Regions from separate parts of the Devosia sp. LjRoot3 genome, predicted to be linked through region 1. Evidence: predicted binding sites of a transcription regulator. Region 1 holds the regulator's gene; each other region holds the start of a gene.

Region 1 (2,198 bases):
GCTGGAACGCCAATTACGTCACCTTCCGCGATCTCATCGAGCGTTTCACCGCCATCGGCAAAGGCCGCCTGGCGCCACCCGAAGTCTGGGCGCTGGGCTCCGAAGTCGAATTTCATGGCGATATGGGCCTGGATGAACTCAAGGACTATTCCAGCTCCAAGCGCGCCTTTGCGGCCCGCGCTCGCCACTATTATCGTTCCGACGATCTCATTTACCGCCACATCGTCCCCTCGTCCTTCACCTCCGCCATGGGCAAGGGCGCGATGTCAGCGGAAACGGCCGTCAACATCGCGCTGTTTTTCATCACACGCGGTATCAAGTATGTTCCGGTGACATTGACGGGCCTTGCCGTCCTCAATTTCTTCCGCTTCCGCTACGCCAACAATGCCGGCGACGAAACGCTGGCCGCAGCCGAATAATCCGAGGGGCCAATGAGCTACGATCCGACCAATATCTTCGCCAAAATCCTCAAGGGCGAACTGCCTTGTCACAAGGTCTATGAAGACGAGACTGCGTTGGTGATGATGGACATCTTCCCCCAGTCGAGGGGCCACACGCTGGTCATTCCCAGGGCCGCTTCGCGTAACCTTCTCGATGCCGATCCTGCGGCTCTCGCGGAAGTCATCCCGCTGGTGCAGCGCGTCGCCAAGGCTGTCCAGACCGCCACCAAGGCCGACGGCCTGCGTCTGGCCCAGTTCAACGAAGCCCCGGCCGGCCAGACCGTCTTCCACCTGCATTTTCACATCATTCCCGCCTATGAGGGCATTGCCCTTGGCGCCCACGCCACCGGCCGCGCCGACGATGGCGAACTGGCCCAGTTGGCCAAGGACATTGCGGCAGCGCTCTAGCGCCCGGAAAACACCAAAACCCCAAGACTCTTGCGGAACATAGGTGGAACACATATAGTCGTTCCGTCTATGTTCCGATTCTGGGGTCGCCGGGCAATGCTGACGCGCAAACAACACGAACTTCTCATGTTCATTCATGAACGCATGAAGGAAAGCGGCATTCCGCCGTCCTTCGATGAAATGAAGGACGCGCTCGATCTCGCCTCCAAATCCGGCATTCACCGGCTGATCACCGCGCTTGAAGAGCGCGGCTTCATCCGCCGCCTGCCCAACCGGGCCCGCGCGCTGGAAGTGGTAAAGCTCCCCGATTCGATGAACCCCTCGCTTGGCGGCCGCAAGTCCCGCTTCGAGCCATCCGTGATCGAGGGCAATCTGGGCAAGGTCGCCTCGCCCCCCGCGCGCAGCACCGACGACTATGCCCGCCCGATCTCGATCCCCGTCATGGGCCGCATCGCCGCCGGTACGCCGATCGAGGCGATCCAGAGCCATTCCCACACCATCGCCGTTCCCCCGGAAATGCTCGGCGCTGGCGAACACTATGCGCTCGAAGTGCGCGGCGACTCGATGATCGAAGCCGGCATTTTTGACGGCGACACGGTGCTCATAAAGAAGCAAGACACAGCCTCGACCGGCGAGATCATCGTCGCTCTCGTCGATGACGAGGAGGCTACCCTTAAGCGCCTGCGCCGCAAGGGCAATACCGTGGCGCTTGAAGCTGCCAATCCTGCCTATGAAACCCGCATCTTCCCGCCCGACCGCGTCAAGGTGCAGGGCCGGCTCGTTGGGCTCCTGCGGAAATATTGATTAGCGTGGCCGCCACACCTGAAGCGGTGATGGCGGCTTATGCCGACCTGATCAACCGGCACGATTTTGCGCTGCTGATCCCCCTGATCGACCCCAAAGCCAGCTTCTGGTTCAGTTCTGGCACCTACCAGGGCCACGAGGCGGTGCGCGAAGCCTTCGAGCGTACTTGGCGACGTCTCGCCAACGAAACCTATTGGCTGGAAGACCTCGTCTGGATCGCCAGAAGCGCGGAAGCCGCCAGCTGTACATACCGCTTTCATTGGCACGCTACGATCGACGGTCAACGCGCCGAAGGCAAAGGTCGCGGCACGACGGTTCTTGCCAAAAGCGAGAATGGCTGGCGCATTGTGCACGAACACCTGAGCGCTTTTCCGAAGTAACTGGAGCCGCTTCTGGCACTCGTGCTCCATAAACGAGGGCGTTGCCGCGGCGACGGCGAAGCTTTCGCCCTCAAGGCGTGTCTCAACCGGGACCAGTCTCTCCGCGCATCCATACCTTCCGTCGCTGCGCCACCCAGCCTGCGGCATCGCGACCCGAACAAAAATG
Region 2 (2,198 bases), 330 kb from region 1:
GTGGCCGAGACGGGCGCATCGAGCGTCATGGCGCGGGTGACGGCCCGCATATCGGCAAAGCGCACGCGGACGGTGATGGTGCGACCGGAGAGGGATTTTGCACGCAGGCGCGAGGTGACGCGATCGGCAAGGTGCTGCAAGACGGGTTTGAATACCGCTTCGGTAGCCGGCTGACGGCCTAGGGCGGATTGGGCGCCGGCGGAGCGGGCGCGATGCTCCCTGACAATGGCGCGGGTGTCGCGGTTCCAGGCGAGGTCGGAGAGCTTTTCGCCAGCGGCGTCGCCGAGAAGGCCGCGGAGGGAGCGGCCGGGGGTGTTGGCAAGCTGGCCAATGGTGAGGATGCCTTCGGCCTTGAGCTTGCCTTCGGTGACAGGGCCGACGCCCCACATCAGGCCGACGGGTAGATCGTGGAGGAAGTCGAGTTCGGTGGCCGGATTGACGACGACCAGTCCATCGGGCTTGGCGACCTGGGAGGCGACCTTGGCGAGATGTTTTGTGCGGGCAACGCCGACCGAGATGGGCAGGCCAAGTTCGTCGCGGACGCGGCGGCGGACGGTTTCGGCGATTTCGCGCGGCGAGCCGAAGAGGTGGGTGCAGCCAGCGACATCGGCGAAGGCTTCGTCGATGGAGATGCGTTCGATCAGCGGGGTGTAGTCTTCAAGGACGGCGATGGCTGCGTCGCCCAGGCGCTGGTACTGGTCGAAATTGCCACGGACGAAGAGCAGATGCGGGCAGAGTTCGCGCGCGTTGCGTCCGGACATGCCACCGCGGACGCCGAAGGCCTTGGCTTCATAGGAGGCCGCGAGGACGACACCGCCGCCCACGGCCATGGCCTTGCCGCGCAGGTCCGGGTTTAGAAGCTGCTCGACCGAGGCGTAGAAGGAGTCGAGATCGGCGTGGAGGATCGTTGCTTCTGTCGACATGATGCCACCGGATGCCGGCTCTTCTTTGTTCGCTATTTGTTCACTTGCGAACTTTGGAGTCAAGCTCGCTGAGAAAAAGCGAAAAAGGTTGGAACCGATCCGGAGGCGGCGCGTTGTGTCTAAATCGGAAAGCGGTAGAAAATATCGAAGACCGATAAACGGCCCCGAAGGCGAAAGCCTCCGGGGCTTTTTGCTGTCAGGCGACAGCCTTTTCCACGTGGTGGCGGCCGATGGGTACGATCATCGGGGTGTCGGAAATGGGATCGACGACGATGCGTGAGGTCATGCCGAAGACTTCGCGGACGACCGCTTCGGTCATGACGTCCACGGGGCGGCCTTCGGTGACGATCTTGCCGGATTTCATCGCGACAATGTGGTCGGCGTAGCGGCAGGCGAGGTTTAGGTCGTGGAGGACCACGACGACGGTGCGGCCGCGCTCTTTCACCAGATCGGTAAGCAGATCAAGGACTTCGACCTGGTGGTTGATGTCAAGGAAGGTGGTCGGTTCGTCGAGGAGAAGGAGATCGGTCTGCTGGGCGAGGGCCATGGCGATCCAGACGCGCTGGCGCTGGCCGCCGGAGAGTTCGTCGACGGGACGGTCGGCCAATTCGCCCATATCGGTGGCGCCGAGGGCTTCGGCGACGGCGGCGTCGTCTTCCGGGGTCCAGCGACGGAACCAGCCTTGGTGCGGATAGCGGCCGCGGCCGACGAGGTCGGCGACGGTGATGGCGTCGGGGGCGATGGGGGATTGGGGGAGGACGCCGAGAAGGGTTGCGACTTCGCGGGTTGGCATCTGGTGGATGGGCTTGCCATCGAGATAGGCGGCGCCCTTTGTGGGCGTGAGCAGGCGCGCGAGGCCACGCAGCAGAGTGGACTTGCCGCAGGCATTGGCGCCGACGATGACGGTGAGCTTGCCGGCAGGGACGTTGAGGTTGAGATCGGAGACGATTTCGCGGTCGGCATAGCCGAGGTGCAGGCCGGCGGCCATGAGCTGGTGGTTTTGCGTCATGTTCGTCTCCTTCAATTCACCCGGCCGGAGCGGCCGGAGACGACGAGCAGCCAAAGCAGGAAGACTGCGCCGAAGCCGCCGGTGACGACACCGGTCGGCAATTGCATGTTTGGCAAGGCGTGTTGCGCCAGAAGGTCCGATACCAGCATGACCAGGGCGCCAACGAGGCCGGCCTGGGGAATGCCGCGCCCTGCCCCGCCCATGAGGCGGCGGGCGATGGGGCCGGAGACGAAGGCGACGAAGCCGACGGGACCGACTGCGGCCGT
Region 3 (2,198 bases), on a different contig from region 1:
GAGCCGAGACGGCGTCGGCGACATTGCTGCGGGCAACGCCCTCGCCCAAGGCCGTCTGCAGGCCCAGCGTGCCGGCGTCGATGCCGCCGATGGCCGGGACCTTGCCCTTAAGCTCGGTGACAATGCGCACGGCGAGTTTGGGGCCGACGCCATTGGCGCGGCCGACCATGGCCTTGTCCTGCAGCGCAATGGCGCTCGAGAGTTCAGCCGGCGAGAGCACAGAGAGAATGGCGAGTGCCACGCGGGCGCCGACGCCCTGCACGGTGGTCAGCAACAGGAACCAGGATTTTTCCGCTTCACTGGCAAAGCCGAAAAGGCGGATGAGATCTTCACGCAGGATCGTCTCGATGAAGACGACGGCGGCCTCGCCAACGCGCGGCAGCGATTGCAGCGTGCGGGTGGAACAATGCACCTCGTAGCAGACGCCGCCGCAATCAATAAGAACCCAGTCGTCACCAAAACTGTCGACCAGGCCCTTGAGCTTGCCGATCATAAAAGCGCTCCCATGCGACGTGCGGAAACCCGATGGTGGGCGTGGCAGATGGCCACGGCAAGAGCGTCCGAGGCGTCGGCACCCTTGAAATTGGCCGTCGGCAAGAGGGTCCGCACCATCAGTTCGACCTGCTTCTTTTCCGCGTGGCCAGTGCCGACCACGGATTTCTTGACGAGATTGGTGGCGTATTCGGCGACATAAAGGCCGTGCTGCGCCGGGGTGACGAGGGCAACACCGCGCGCCTGTCCCAGGATCAGCGCCGAACGGGCGCCGGCATTGACGAAGGTTTCTTCAACCGCCGCCTCCTCGGGATGATACTGGGCCAGCACTTCGGCAAGACCGGCAGCGAGCATGGCGAGGCGATCGGCCAGCATGCCATCGATCGGCGGGGTCACCGTTCCGGCCGCCACAAAGCTCAGGCGATTGTCGAGCGCATCGACAATGCCCCAGCCGCAGCGGCGCAGCCCCGGGTCGATGCCGATGATTCGAACGGTCTTGCTCATGGCGTTCCTTCTAGCAGTTTCCATGAACCTACCAAGACCAAAGTGAACAAAACAGAAACTTCAAGGCGCCAAGAACCTGTGATAGCTCAAAATTTACTCATTGGAGAAACGGGGAATTCAGAAACGGGGCCCTAGGGTCTTTTGAGACGCAGGGACACTGATTCACGATGACGGGGCTAGCAACGGCGCTACCGAAGCAGGCGTGGCTTTGGATTTTCCGCAAGACTTTTCTGATGATGGGGCTGTCGGTCGTTATCTCGGTGATAGCGACCGTCGTGTTCATGGCGACGTTTTCCGCCGGCGTGAACATGCCGGGCCTGCTCATCTCCATCGTCATGCCGATTTGTCTGGGCGGGCCGATGATTTTCACATTCGCCATCGGTACGGAACGCATGCGCTATGCCAATCAGCAATTGGCGCACCTGGCGACGCTTGATGGGCTGACCGGCCTCTTCAACCGCCGCGCCTTTGCATCCGCGGTCGAGAAATACTGCGTCGGGCCGCATCGCCGCGGCGTGCTGCTGGTGATCGATGCCGACCACTTCAAATCCGTTAATGACCGCTTCGGCCACGACCAGGGCGACGAGGCGCTGCGCGATATCGCCCATGCACTGAGCCTCACCATTCCGCTGCCCGGCCTTGTCGGGCGCCTGGGTGGAGAGGAATTCGGCATCTACCTACCGGACATGGATCTTGCCCGCGCCGAAAGCGTGGCGGACGACGTGCGCCGGGCCATTGCCGATATCGACTTCCGGCCCGAGGGCATTTCCTGCCCGCTTTCGGTCAGCATCGGGGGGGCGTCCCACGAAAAGCCCATTGCGTTCAGAGCCCTCTATCGCGAGGCCGACGAGCGTCTCTATAGCGCCAAGCAGAGGGGCCGCGACTGCGTCGCACTGCCCCAGGCGGCCTGACAGCCGCCTTCTTCCTCTTCCTGTTACCAATGCCGAGCCAGGGGGTTGCCAGCATGATGTCACCGCGCGCGGTCAATGGTCTGCAAAGCTGGTCCAGCGTTGCCCGCTGGACGCTGTTTGGCCCTCTGGCCTGCGTCGTCGTCGCGCTGGTCTACAATGCCGTGACCTTTGCCGATCTGGGTCCGGAAGCGCTGCACCGGGCCATGCTCTCGGCCATGGTTCTGCCGGTCCTGCTCGCAGTGCCGCTGTTCTTCTTTCTCTCGATGCGCATTCGCTCGCTGGCCATCATGA
Region 4 (2,198 bases), 560 kb from region 1:
TTCACGGTGACGAGGAGTGGCTTTGCATCGGAAACCCGTTCAGACCACAGGTTCTTGGTGAAGCGTTCCGAAGCCTGTTCGATGACGGCATTGGCAGCGGCAAGGATCGGCTGGGTGGAGCGATAGTTTCGATCAAGCGTGACAATATCGGCGGCCGGCGTGAAGGCGCCCGGAAAGTCGAGGATGTTGCGCACGGTCGCGGCGCGGAAGGAATAGATCGACTGGGCATCATCGCCCACAACCGTCATCCCTCGTCCATCGGGCCGCATGGCAAGCAGGATCGAGGCCTGCAGCCGATTGGTGTCCTGATACTCGTCCACGAGGATATGGTCGAACAGATCTGAAACCTGCCGGGCGATCATGGGCTCGGCCATCATGCCGGCCCAGTAGAGCAGCAGGTCGTCGTAATCTAGCACATTCTGCTGCTGCTTGGCCTCGACATAGGCGCCGAACAAAATGCGCAATTCCTTCGACCACATGGCACACCAGGGAAATACCGTCTTCAGCACGTCGTCGAGATCGGCCTGCGCGTTGACCACGCGTGAATAGATCGCAAGGCAGGCGCCCTTGGTTGGAAAGCGCGTTGCCGCTTCACTGAATTTCAGCTCGTGGCGAACCAGATTCATCAGGTCAGCCGAGTCTTCGCGGTCATGGATCGTGAAAGCAGGGTCGAGACCGATCTGGTGGGCATGCTCGCGCAAGAGCCTCGCGCCGATGCCGTGGAAGGTGCCGGACCAAGTCAGCGCATCGGACACTGCCCCAGAACTGATACCGAGAATTTTGCCGGCAATCCTCTCGACCCGTCGCGCCATTTCGCTGGCGGCGCGGCGCGAGAAGGTCAGGAGCAGTATTCGCCGGGGATCGGCGCCATTGGCGATGAGATGAGCAACGCGATGGGCAAGCGTATTGGTTTTGCCTGAACCGGCACCGGCGATGACGAGAAGCGGCTTTGGGGTCGGTTCACCGACACCGTGCACGACGGCCGCACGCTGATTGGTGTTGAGCGCATCGAGATAGGTTGTGTCGGCAGGCACGAATCGTTCCCCGGTATTTGGCTCCTAAGGGAAGTCATTCTCCTTTTGTTCGCAAGCACTCCGCGGGCACCGCCCCATCACAATCGCGACCGGTGCCTCTCAGATGATCCCGGCTGGTGCGGTCGTCCGGTCTCGCACAGCAACGGTATCGATCGTCACTCGTTCTTCCCGGCAAATAGGAGGACCGTCATGAATACTGCCAACCTTCAAATCGAGGGCCTGCTCATGGCCATTGCCGGATTGAACCAGCTGCTGGTCGCCAAGGGGATCGCCAGCGTCGAGGAGATCGACAAATCCCTCGCCCGGTCAGAACAGGGTGTTCTCGGCGATGACCGCGTGGTTGAAGATCTCTCGCCGGCCAATCGCGACGCTATCGCTTTCCCCATTCGGCTGTTGCGGCTGGCCAATAATATGGGCGACGGGGCCGGCACGGCATCTTTTGCAGAATTGGCCCGCATGGTCGGAGAGACCAAGGGCAAGGACAACGATCAGCTATAGGCCTCTGCGGCGGGACCTACCGACCGGCTCTCAACAAGTCCGCAGCTTTCTCGGCGATCATGATGACGGGGCTGGCGGTATTGCCGGAGACGATGTGGGGCATGATGGACGCGTCGATGATGCGCAGGCCCTCGCAGCCATTGAGGCGCAGGTCGGGGGTGACCACGGCTTCGGCGTCGACGCCCATGCGGCAGGTTCCGACGGGGTGGAAGATGGTGGTGGCAATATCGCCGATGCTGTGGAGCAAGTCGGCTTCACTGTCGACCTTTGGACCGGGCAGGATTTCTTCTGGGCGATAACGCTGGAGCGCTCTGGCCGTCATGATGCGGCGGGCCTGCTGCACCGAGCGGACGGCGACCTGGCGGTCGTGGTCGGCAGAGAGGTAGTTCGGGCGGATGTCAGGCTGGATCTTTGTTTCCGTGCTCGTGATGTGCACGCTGCCGGTGCTGTGCGGGCGCAGGTTGCAGACCGAGACCGTGATGGCCGGAAAGTCATGCAGAGGTTCGCCCAGGCGGTTCGTTGAGAGCGGTTGGACGTGATATTCGAGATCGGGTGTTTCGAGCGACGCGTCGGACTTGGTGAACATGCCGAACTGGCTCGGTGCCATGGACATGGGACCGCTGCGCATCAGGGCGTATTGGAGCCCGATCTGCGCTTTGCCCAGGG

What was found. The regulator LexA, encoded in region 1, represses DNA repair genes until DNA is damaged. The targets are predictions, from matches to a motif close to TGTTCNNNNTGTGTTCNG.
Region 2: a site for LexA is predicted at 950-967, ahead of dinB (DNA polymerase IV). Genes of this name have one in related genera too.
Region 3: a site for LexA is predicted at 1,039-1,056, ahead of ruvC (crossover junction endodeoxyribonuclease RuvC). Genes of this name have one in related genera too.
Region 4: a site for LexA is predicted at 1,070-1,087, ahead of ACSQ2A_RS03840 (ATP-dependent helicase). Genes of this name have one in related genera too.

What each region holds. Positions count from the first base shown of each region.
Region 1 covers NZ_CAXUPK020000001.1:1,353,237-1,355,434, reverse strand. Annotated here, with positions in the region: gene ACSQ2A_RS06585 (hypothetical protein) at 1-419, shown strand, start outside; gene ACSQ2A_RS06580 (HIT family protein) at 432-848, shown strand; gene lexA (transcriptional repressor LexA) at 945-1,652, shown strand; gene ACSQ2A_RS06570 (YybH family protein) at 1,658-2,032, shown strand.
Region 2 covers NZ_CAXUPK020000001.1:1,028,192-1,030,389, reverse strand. Annotated here, with positions in the region: gene dinB (DNA polymerase IV) at 1-923, opposite strand, end outside; gene ACSQ2A_RS04965 (ABC transporter ATP-binding protein) at 1,120-1,932, opposite strand; gene ACSQ2A_RS04960 (FecCD family ABC transporter permease) at 1,944-2,198, opposite strand, start outside.
Region 3 covers NZ_CAXUPK020000002.1:254,759-256,956, reverse strand. Annotated here, with positions in the region: gene ruvA (Holliday junction branch migration protein RuvA) at 1-493, opposite strand, end outside; gene ruvC (crossover junction endodeoxyribonuclease RuvC) at 490-996, opposite strand; gene ACSQ2A_RS08335 (GGDEF domain-containing protein) at 1,164-1,907, shown strand; gene ACSQ2A_RS08330 (GGDEF domain-containing protein) at 1,961-2,198, shown strand, end outside.
Region 4 covers NZ_CAXUPK020000001.1:788,700-790,897, reverse strand. Annotated here, with positions in the region: gene ACSQ2A_RS03840 (ATP-dependent helicase) at 1-1,034, opposite strand, end outside; gene ACSQ2A_RS03835 (hypothetical protein) at 1,224-1,532, shown strand; gene ACSQ2A_RS03830 (GMC family oxidoreductase) at 1,549-2,198, opposite strand, start outside.